Regions from separate parts of the Nonomuraea sp. ZG12 genome, predicted to be linked through region 2. Evidence: riboswitches for the same ligand, from Rfam matches in the RefSeq annotation. Region 2 holds a riboswitch; the other holds the start of a gene.
The links. Region 2 has a riboswitch for glycine ahead of gcvT (glycine cleavage system aminomethyltransferase GcvT). Riboswitches for the same ligand answer to the same signal wherever they lie in the genome.

Region 1 (5,300 bases), on a different contig from region 2:
CTTGGCCACGTCGTCGACGGTGACGCCGGTCTCCTTGGTGATCTGCCGCAGGTCGATGATGCACTCGTGGGCGACGAGCCCACCCCGCCCGGTGTACAGGACCGGGTAGTGCGGGGCCAGGCGGCGCGCGAGGTAGTTGGCCGACAGGATGGCCTGCTCGGTGGCCGCCGTGAGGCCGTCGGCGCCCATCATCCTGATGTACGCCCAGGAGATCGGCAGGATCCCGGCGGAGCCGTACGGGGCGGCCGAGACGGGACCGACGGGGGTGCCGTCCCGCAGCGGGTGGCCCGGCAGGTAGGCGGCGAGGTGCGCACGGACCGCGACGGGCCCGACGCCGGGGCCGCCGCCGCCGTGCGGGATGCAGAACGTCTTGTGCAGGTTCAGGTGGGACACGTCGGCGCCGAACTCCCCCGGCTTGGCCAGGCCGACGAGCGCGTTGAGGTTGGCCCCGTCGACGTACACCTGGCCGCCGGCGCCGTGCACCTTGGCGCAGATCTCGGTGATGGTCTCCTCGTAGACCCCGTGCGTGGAGGGGTAGGTGATCATGATGGCGGCGAGCCGGTCGCGGTGCTTGTCGATCTTGGCGTCGAGGTCGGCCAGGTCCACGTTGCCGCCGGTGTCGCAGGCCACGACCACGACCCGCATGCCCGCCATGACGGCGCTGGCGGCGTTGGTGCCGTGCGCCGAGGAGGGGATGAGGCAGATGTCGCGCTCGCCTTCGCCTCGCTCACGGTGGTAGGCGCGGATGGCGAGCAGCCCGGCGAACTCGCCCTGGGAGCCGGCGTTCGGCTGGATGGAGACGGCGTCGTAGCCGGTGACCTCGGCCAGCCAGCCTTCCAGCGTCTCGATGAGGTCGACGTAGCCGGCCGCCTGCGCCTCGGGGGCGTAGGGGTGGATGGCGGCGAACTCGGGCCAGGTGATGGGCTCCATCTCGGTGGTCGCGTTCAGCTTCATGGTGCAGGAGCCGAGCGGGATCATGGAGCGGTCGAGCGCGATGTCCCTGTCCTGCAGCCTGCGCAGGTAGCGCAGCATCGCGGTCTCGGAGTGGTGGTCGTGGAAGACCGGGTGGGTCAGGTAGCCGGACTCGCGCGCCAGCGAGGCGGGCACCGCGTCGGGTACCCGCGGGTCGTCGAGGGTGACGCCGTCGCGCTCGACGCCGAAGGCGGCCCACACCTGGGCGACCTCGGCCGCGCCGGTCTTCTCGTCGCAGGCGACGGAGACGTGGTCGGCGTCGGCCTGCCAGAGGTTGACGCCCCGCTCGGCGGCTGCGGCGACGATCCCGGCCGCGCGGCCGGGCACGCGGGCCAGCACGGTGTCGAAGAACTCCTGGTGGACGACCTCGACGCCGCCCTGTCGCAGGCCGTCGGCCAGGACCACGGCGTGCCGGTGCACGCGGGCGGCGATCCGGCGCAGCCCTTCGGGCCCGTGGTAGACGGCGTACATGCCGGCGATCACGGCCAGCAGGACCTGGGCGGTGCAGATGTTGCTGGTGGCCTTCTCGCGGCGGATGTGCTGCTCGCGGGTCTGCAGGGCCAGCCGGTAGGCGGGGTCGCCGTCGACGTCCACGGACACGCCCACGAGGCGCCCGGGCATCTGCCGTTGCAGGCCCTCACGTACGGACATGTAGGCGGCGTGCGGACCGCCGAAGCCGAACGGCACGCCGAACCGCTGCGAGGAGCCGATGGCGATGTCGGCGCCGAGCTCGCCGGGGGCGGCGACCAGCGTGAGCGCGAGCAGGTCGGCGGCGGCCACGACGAGCGCGCCGGCGGCGTGCGCCCGCTCGGCGACGTCGCGGAAGTCACGCAGCCGGCCGGAGGCACCCGGATACTGCACGAGCACGCCGAAGCACGCCGGCAGCTCGCCCGCCAGGTCGCTCTCCACGAGCGTGATGCCGAGCGGCTCTGCGCGGGTGGCCAGCACCGCCTTGGTCTGGGGCAGCGTGTCGGCGTCGATCACGAACACGTCGCTCTTGCTCTTGCCGGTCCGCCGGGCCAGCGTCATGGCCTCGGCCGCGGCGGTGCTCTCGTCGAGCAGGGACGCGCCCGCCACGGGCAGGGCGGTGAGGTCGGACACCACGGTCTGGAAGTTGAGCAGCGCCTCCAGGCGGCCCTGCGAGATCTCCGGCTGGTACGGCGTGTAGGCGGTGTACCAGCCCGGGTTCTCCAGCAGGTTGCGGCGGATCACCGCGGGCGTGACGGTGTCGTGGTAGCCCAGGCCGATCATGGAGGTGAGCACCTGGTTGCGGTCGGCCAGGGCACGCAGCTCGGCGATGGCCTCGGCCTCGCTCGCGGCGGCGGGCAGCTTGAGGCGGTCCTTGCTCCGGATCGCCTCGGGGACGGCCACGGCCACCAGATCCGCCACGGACTCGAAGCCCACGGCCTCGAGCATGCGCTGCTGCTGGCTCTGCGACGGCCCGATGTGCCGGGCGGAGAACGGCGGTGGTGACAGGTCGGTCATGGAGATGCCTCCCGAGGCGATGGAGACCGGCGCAGAGCGCGGGCGTATGCCAGGTCTCCCCCTCTGTCACCGCTGTCTTCGCGACCTGAGAGCTTCACCCCGCGGGGCTTGCACCGTCGGTGAAGCGCGCCTGGCGAGCGCGCCTGCTTTCCAGAGTTGCCTCACCCGAGCGGTACCGGTTGCCTGAGAGATTCCGGGGAGGTTGCTCCTTCGGCGCCCCGGTCCAGCCGGGGACTCTCCCGCATGGGGTCATCGACATGTCCTAGATTACTACCCTATTCGGCGCGCCCGTCGCCTCTGGGCCAGTTCGTCAGCGGGATGGTCGGCCGGGACGGTGTCCGCGACCGCCGCCCGTTCCCCCGGCAGCTCCGCGAGGGATCCCTCGACCTCGCGCCAGACCCGGCCGAGCGCGATGCCGAACACGCCCTGGCCACCCTGGAGAAGGTCTATCACCTCGTCCGCCGAGGTGCATTCGTAAACGCTCACACCGTCGCTCATCAGCGTGATCTGCGCGAGGTCGGCCACCCCGCGATCACGCAGATGCTGCACGGCGGTGCGGATCTGCTGGAGGGATACCCCGGTGTCGAGCAGTCGCTTGACGACCTTGAGCACCAGGATGTCGCGGAAACAGTAGAGCCGTTGGGAACCCGAACCTTGCGCTGCTCTTATCGTGGGCTCGACCAGGCCGGTGCGCGCCCAGTAGTCCAGCTGCCTGTAGGTGATGCCGGCTGCCGCGCACGCCGTCGGGCCACGGTATCCGATGTCGTCCGGCACCGTCGCGGGCTGCTCGTCGAAGAGCAGGCCCTGCTCTCCGGCACGCTGCCGCGCGCTCTCACGCCGTACCGGATCTTCCTGGCCGGCCGTCTTTCCCTCGCCGCTGCTGACCGCCACGCGGACCTCCGGCTTTCTCTCATCCCGCGGCCTGATCTGGGGGTTCGTAAAAAGGCGGCCACGGGTTTCACTTGCACCGTAGGACCGTGACCATGCCCAGTCAACGATCCGGCTCGGCGCGTCGTGAAGCGTAAATGCACTGAAATACCTACCCCGCCCTGCCAAAGTCTTCGGGAGAGATCGTGTCAAGGAACTCCCTGAACTTCTCCACCTCGTCCTCCTGGTCGTCGGGGATGATCACTCCGGCCTCCTGAACGACCTCCTCACTGGCGAAGATGCGTGCCCCGGTGCGCAGCGCCAGCGCGATGGAGTCGGACGGCCTGGCGCTCACCTCCACGCCGTTGGAGAACACCAGGTCGGCGAAGAAGATCCCGTCACGCAGGGCGACGATGTTGACGGCACGCAGGCCCACGCCGAGGGCGCTCAGCACGTCCCGGAACAGGTCGTGCGTGAGCGGCCTGGGCGGCGGCTCCTCCGCCTGGGCCAGGGCGATGGCCGTCGCTTCGGTCATGCCGATCCAGATGGGCAGGAACCGTTCCCCGTGTGCCTCCTTGAGCAAGACGATCGGCTGATTTGTGGGCATTTCTACGCGAACACCCACGACCTCCATCTGCAACACGGGCTGCTCCATATTCGACTGGCCGGCGACCCGGCACAGCTCATTGCTGGTCCGCTTCTGCAATTCAACGTAACACCCGGGGGGCCCTGAATGTCCCTCGGGCCGCTCATCGCCCGAGAACGCTCCGCACGCCCGTACGCAGCAGGGCCTCGTGCAGGTCGAGCAGGAGCGTGGACAGCTCCCTGGCCGTCTCGTCGGCCTCGCCGATCGCGCCTGGCGCCCGCCGTTTCAGGATCGGCGCCACGGTCTGCTCGACCAGACCGGCCTCCCGTTCGGCCGCCGCCTTGACCGCCCGCAGGTGGCGGGCGTGCAGCCCGAAGCGGGCCAGCGCGCCGACGCTGCGCGCCACCTTGAGCGCGTCCTCGTCATAACGCCTGGCCTTGGGCGCGAGCAGGCCGTAGTCCTCCAGCTCGGTGAGCGTCTCCTCGTCGAGCCCGGCCGCCTCCAGCAGCTCGGCACGGCTGAGGCGCACCTCCTGCTTGTCCTGCACGGCGCGGGGGCGGGCGAAGCTCTCCGCCATCTTGTCCTTGATCACCCTCAGCGGCAGGTAATGGTCCCGTTGCTCGGTGAGGATGTAGCGGAGCTGCTGGACGTGCAGGTGGGTGAACTTGCGAAAGCCCGACGGGGTGCGCTCCGGCTCGATGAGCCCCTCCCCCTCCAAGAAACGGATCTTGGAGACGGTGACATCGGGGAACTCGCCCTGCAGGAGGGCGAGCACCTCCCCGATGCTCATGTGCGAGCGTGCCGCCTGCGAGGTCATGTGCCGGCGGGTGTCCGCATCAGGAACAGCAGCCGGAACTTTCCGATCTGCACCTCGTCGCCGGAGTGCAGCGGGACCTCCTCGATGCGCTCCCTGTTGACGTAGGTGCCGTTGAGGCTGCCCACGTCACGCACGGAGAACAGGCCGCCGCGCTGGCGGTAGAACTCGACGTGCCGGCGGGAGACGGTGATGTCGTCGAGGAAGATGTCACTCTCCGGATGGCGCCCGGTGGTGGTGAGGTCCTTGTCGAGCCGGAAACGGCTGCCCTGGTTGGGCCCCCTGGTCACGGTCAGCAACGCCGCGCCCGGCGGGAGCTGTTCGACCAGCGCCCGTTCGGCCAGCAGCATGTCACCGGTCTCTGCCTCGTACGCCTCGATTCCCGCGACGGAGATCGTCGAAGTGGTGTCCCCTGAGACCTCCGGTCTGGTCAACGGTGACCCACAGCGAGAACAGAAACGGGCATCCTCGGGGTTGGCGTGCCCGCACTGCGTGCAGTAGACGCTCGGCATCGATCGGCTCGGCCTCCTACCGCGAAGACGCGGCAACGGTGCTCGGGGCGCGCCTCGCTTCGCT
Region 2 (5,300 bases):
GCGAGTGGCCAGAGCCGTCGAGGCCGGCGCCCTGTCGGTCAACTCCAACTCCTCCGTCCGCTACTGGACCCCGTTCGGCGGCTTCAAGCAGTCCGGACTCGGCAGAGAACTCGGCCCGGACGCCCTGGCGGCCTTCACCGAGACCAAGAACGTGTTCATCTCGTGGGACTGAACCCGACGCAGTGAGCGGAGTGAAGGGCCGGGGAACGAGGCACCTCGCGAAGCGAATGAGGAGCGGTGAACGACCCATCAGACAGGGAGTGGAGCTATGCAGCGTTTGCAGGACCGTGTCGCCGTCATCACCGGCGCGGGCAGCGGCATCGGCCTGGCCACCGCGCGCCGCTTCGCACAGGAAGGCGCGAAGGTCGTCTGCGTGGACATCGACGAGGAAACCGGGACCAAGGCGGCGACCGAGGTCGGCGGACTGTTCGTCAGGGCGGACGTGACCAGTGAGGACGACGTCGAGCGGATGTACGCCACCGCGCTCGACACCTACGGCAGCCTGGACATCGCCTTCAACAACGCGGGCATCTCCCCGCCGGACGACGACTCGATCCTGGAGACCGGCCTCGACGCCTGGCGACGCGTCCAGGAGGTCAACCTCACCAGCGTCTACCTGTGCTGCAAGCACGCCATCGGCCACATGCGGCGGCAGGGCAAGGGCTCCATCATCAACACCGCCTCGTTCGTCGCGGTCATGGGCTCGGCCACCTCGCAGATCTCCTACACCGCCTCCAAGGGCGGGGTCCTGGCCATGTCCAGGGAGCTCGGCGTCCAGTTCGCCCGCGAGGGCATCAGGGTCAACGCCCTGTGCCCGGGGCCGGTCAACACGCCGCTGCTGCGGGAGCTGTTCGCCAAGGACCCCGAGCGGGCCCAGCGGCGGCTGGTGCACGTGCCGGTCGGGCGGTTCGCCGAGGCGTCGGAGATCGCGGCCGCGGTCGCCTTCCTGGCCAGCGACGACGCCTCGTTCATCACGGCGTCGGAGTTCCTGGTGGACGGGGGGATCTCCGGCGCGTACGTGACACCGCTGTAGGGGGGAAGATGATGAAGCGGCCGTTGATCGGCATCACGTCCTACGTCGAGCCCGCGCGGTTCACGGTCTGGGAGATGACCGTCGCGCTGCTGCCGTACACCTATGTGGAGCAGGTGGTGCGGGCGGGCGGGCAGCCCGTGGTGCTGCCGCCGGCGGGCGAGCCGGCGGCGCTGGTGGGGCGGCTGGACGGGCTGATCCTGGCCGGCGGGGGCGACATCGACCCCGGCAGGTACGGGGAGCAGCCGCACGACCAAACCGGCTATGTCCGGAAATTTCGTGACGAGGCGGAGTTTGCGCTCTTGACCGCGGCCCTGGACGCCGGTCTCCCCTACCTAGGTGTCTGCCGAGGACTCCAGGTCCTGAACGTCGCCCTCGGCGGCACTCTCCACCAGCACCTCCCGGACGTCGTCGGGCACACCGGCCACTCCCCCGCCCCCGGCGAGTTCGGCCACCTCCCCATCCGGCCCACCCCCGGCAGCCGGGTCGCCAAGGCCCTGGGCGACGATCCCGTGACCGTGCCGCACTACCACCACCAGGCCGCCGACCGCCTGGCCCCAACCCTGACGGCCACCGCCACGGCCGACGACGGCACGATCGAGGCGGTGGAACTGGACACCCACCCCTTCACCATCGCCGTCCAGTGGCACCCGGAAGCCGCCACCGACTGCGCCCTCTTCGAAGCCCTGATAGCCGCCTGCTGACCCCGGGCGTGCGGGCGGGTTCACTCCCCTGGAAGCCGGGCGCGACAACAGGCCCGTGACGCCACTAGGCTTGCGGACATCACCGTCGAAACCGTACGGGAGAGCGTCCTGACAGCCGGTCGGGGCCCCTGAAGGAGCAAGCCCTCCCCGCGAACCTCTCAAGGAAAAGGACCGTACGGACGAGGTGTCCTCTGGAAAGCAGGCCTGGTGGCCTCGCCGAAGGTGAAAGTCCGGCAAATCCCCGGGCGAAGCTCTCAGGCAACGACGACAGAGGGGGAGGATGATCCGTGCATCCGTCCCTGTCCTGAGGTGCGACACATGTCCCGACTCACACCGTTGAGAGACGTACACGAGGCTCTCGGCGCCACGCTGACCGACTTCGCCGGATGGCTCATGCCGTTGCGTTACGGCAGCGAGTCCGCGGAGCACAACGCGGTCCGCCACGCGGCCGGGTTGTTCGATCTCTCGCACATGGGCGAGATCTTCCTGACCGGGCCGCAGGCGGGTGAGGCGCTGGACTTCGCGCTGGTGGGTCACCTGTCGGCGATGGAGCCCGGCCGGGCCCGCTACACCATGATCGTGAACGAGCGGGGCGGGGTGCTGGACGACCTCATCGTCTACCGGCTCGGGGACGAGGAGTTCATGGTCGTGGCCAACGCCTCGAACTATGAAATGGTCGGCAATGAGCTGAAAACCCGCGCCAAGTCGTACGACGTGGTGGTTGAGGATCGCTCGGACCAGTACTCACTGATCGCCGTGCAGGGTCCGCGCGCGCAGGAGATCCTCGCCACGCTCACGGACGCCGACCTGACCGGGCTCAAGTACTACACCGGGCTGCCGGGGCTGGTCGACGGGCGGCAGGCGCTCATCGCCCGCACCGGCTACACCGGCGAGGACGGCTTCGAGCTCTTCATCGCCAACCAGGACGCCGTGCCGCTCTGGCACGCGCTGACGGCGGCGGGCGAGCCGTACGACCTCAGGCCCGCGGGGCTGTCCAGCCGCGACACGCTCAGGCTGGAGGCCGGCATGCCGCTGTACGGCAACGAGCTCGGCGTCTCGCTCACCCCGTTCGACGCGGGCCTGGGCAGAGTGGTGAAATTCGACAAGCCGGGCGACTTCGTCGGCAGGTCGGCGCTGGAGGCGGTCAAGGACATCCCGCCACGGCGCCGTCTCGTCGGCCTGGTCGCGCGAGGCCGCCGGGTGCCGCGCCACGGTTACCCGGTCACCAAGGACGGTGCCGTCGTCGGCGAGGTCACCAGTGGTGCGCCATCCCAGACCCTGGGCAAGCCCATCGCGCTGGCCTACGTCGACACCGGGGTCAATGAAGGTCTGGCCGTGGACATCCGGGGCAGCCATGAGCCCGTGGACCGGGTCGAGCTGCCCTTTTACAGGAGGAACAAGTGAGCAACATCCCTGAGGACCTGAGCTACACCAAGGAGCACGAGTGGGTGGCCGGTCTTGAGGACGGCCTCATCGCGACCATCGGGATCACGGCCTTCGCCGCCGAAGCCCTGGGTGACGTCGTCTACGTGCAGCTCCCTGAGGTCGGCTCCACCATCGAGCCGGGCGACTCCATCGGCGAGGTGGAGTCGACCAAGTCGGTGAGCGAGATCTTCACCCCCGTCGGCGGCGAGGTGGTGGAGGTCAACCAGAGCCTCGTGGACGACCCGTCGCTGGCCAACAGCGACCCTTACGGCGAGGGCTGGATGTTCCGCGTGCGCGTGGAGGGCAATGCGGAAGACCTGCTGTCCGCCGAGGAGTACGCCGCACTCACCTCTGGCGATTCCTGATCCGGCCGCCGGGGCCCGCCACCGGGCCCCGGCCTAGCTGAAAGGCGCATCAATGGCGATCAGCGTCTTCGACCTGTTCAAGATCGGTATCGGCCCGTCGAGCTCCCACACCGGCGGCCCGATGGCCGCCGCCCACAAGTTCGCGCGTGGGCTGCACGCCGACGGGCTGCTCGACCGTACGACGCGCGTCGAAGTGATCCTGTACGGCTCACTCGGCCTGACCGGCAAGGGCCACGGCAGCGACAAGGCCGTCCTGCTGGGCCTGTCCGGCGAGAAGCCCGAGCTGGTGGACGTCGACACCATCGACGAGCGGCTGGCCGCCATGCGCGAGTCCGGCACCGTCAAGCTGTACGGCACCCACGAGATCCCGTTCGTCGTCGGCCAGGACCTGATCTTCGAACGCAAGATCTCACTGCCCGAGCACCCGAACGGCATGCGCTTCACCGCCCGCTCCGGCGACGGCGAGACCCTGCGCGAGAAGGTCTACTTCTCCGTCGGCGGCGGCTTCGTCGTCGACGAGCAGGCCACCGGCGCCGACCGCATCAAACCGGACGACACCGTCCTGCCCTACCCCTTCACCACCGCCGAAGAGCTCCTCAAGCACTGCTCCGCCACCGGCCTGTCGATCTCCGCCCTCATGCTGGAGAACGAGAAGGCGTTCGGCCGCACCGAGGCCCAGATCCGCGCCGAGATCCTGAACCTGTGGCAGGTCATGTCGGAGTGCGTCCGGCGGGGCATCGCCAAGGAAGGCGTCCTGCCCGGCGGCCTCAAGGTCAAGCGCCGGGCCAACCCCCTGCACCGGCGCCTGCAAAGTGAGAGCGCCGAGAAGGACCCGCTGCAGGCGATGGACTGGCTCTCCCTGTTCGCCCTGGCGGTCAACGAGGAGAACGCCGCCGGCGGCCGCATCGTCACCGCCCCCACCAACGGCGCCGCCGGCATCATCCCCGCCGTCCTCACCTACTACTCCCGCTTCACCCCCAACGCCGACGACGACGGCATCGTCCGCTTCCTGCTCACCGCCGCCGCCATCGGCGTGCTGTTCAAGGAGAACGCCTCCATCTCCGGGGCCGAGGTCGGCTGCCAGGGCGAGGTCGGCTCGGCCTGCTCGATGGCCTCCGCCGGCTTCACCGAGGTCCTCGGCGGCACCCCCGAGCAGGTGGAGAACGCCGCCGAGATCGGCATCGAGCACAACCTCGGCCTGACCTGCGATCCCATCGGCGGCCTGGTCCAGATCCCGTGCATCGAGCGGAACGCGGTCGCCTCCATCAAGGCCATCACCGCCGCCCGCATCGCCCTGCGCGGCGACGGCCGCCACCACGTCTCGCTGGACAAGGCCATCAAGACGATGCGCGACACCGGCCGGGACATGCTCGACAAGTACAAGGAGACCTCCCGCGGCGGCCTCGCGGTCAACGTCATCGAGTGCTGACCTGACGGCGGTGCCCTGAGAATGTCGCGGAGAGCAGGTAGCTTGAAAACATGACGGCACATCACCACGACGAGGTCATCACCATTCCTCGTGACGAATACGAGGCGCTCAGAGCCGAGGTGAGACGACTACGTCGGGAGGTGGGGCGCCAGCAGGCCAGGCAAGCCATCATGAACAACGCCGCCGACCCGGGCCATGTGCGCGTGTTCACTCGCGACGAGCTGGCCGCCGAGTGGGGCATCAGTGGCTGACCGGCGCATCGCCTTCCCTGAGCGTGCGTGGGAGCAGATCGAGGCCCTGCCAGAGGGGCTACGCAGACCCGTCCAGCTCGTTATTTTCACCCTTCT

Region 1: another riboswitch for glycine. It lies ahead of gcvP (aminomethyl-transferring glycine dehydrogenase); the one in region 2 lies ahead of gcvT (glycine cleavage system aminomethyltransferase GcvT).

The regions. Positions count from the first base shown of each region.
Region 1 is NZ_JBQHCW010000001.1:1,209,580-1,214,879, reverse strand. It holds gene gcvP (aminomethyl-transferring glycine dehydrogenase) at 1-2,457, opposite strand, end outside; glycine riboswitch at 2,618-2,709, opposite strand; gene ACTMTF_RS05640 (MerR family transcriptional regulator) at 2,728-3,348, opposite strand; gene ACTMTF_RS05635 (bifunctional nuclease family protein) at 3,497-3,967, opposite strand; gene ftsR (transcriptional regulator FtsR) at 4,074-4,700, opposite strand; gene ACTMTF_RS05625 (FHA domain-containing protein) at 4,724-5,236, opposite strand.
Region 2 is NZ_JBQHCW010000003.1:211,879-217,178, forward strand. It holds gene ACTMTF_RS12795 (aldehyde dehydrogenase family protein) at 1-172, shown strand, start outside; gene ACTMTF_RS12800 (3-oxoacyl-ACP reductase) at 269-1,033, shown strand; gene ACTMTF_RS12805 (gamma-glutamyl-gamma-aminobutyrate hydrolase family protein) at 1,045-1,734, shown strand; glycine riboswitch at 1,821-1,918, shown strand; glycine riboswitch at 1,919-2,015, shown strand; gene gcvT (glycine cleavage system aminomethyltransferase GcvT) at 2,053-3,138, shown strand; gene gcvH (glycine cleavage system protein GcvH) at 3,135-3,524, shown strand; gene ACTMTF_RS12820 (L-serine ammonia-lyase) at 3,577-4,953, shown strand; gene ACTMTF_RS12825 (hypothetical protein) at 5,004-5,204, shown strand.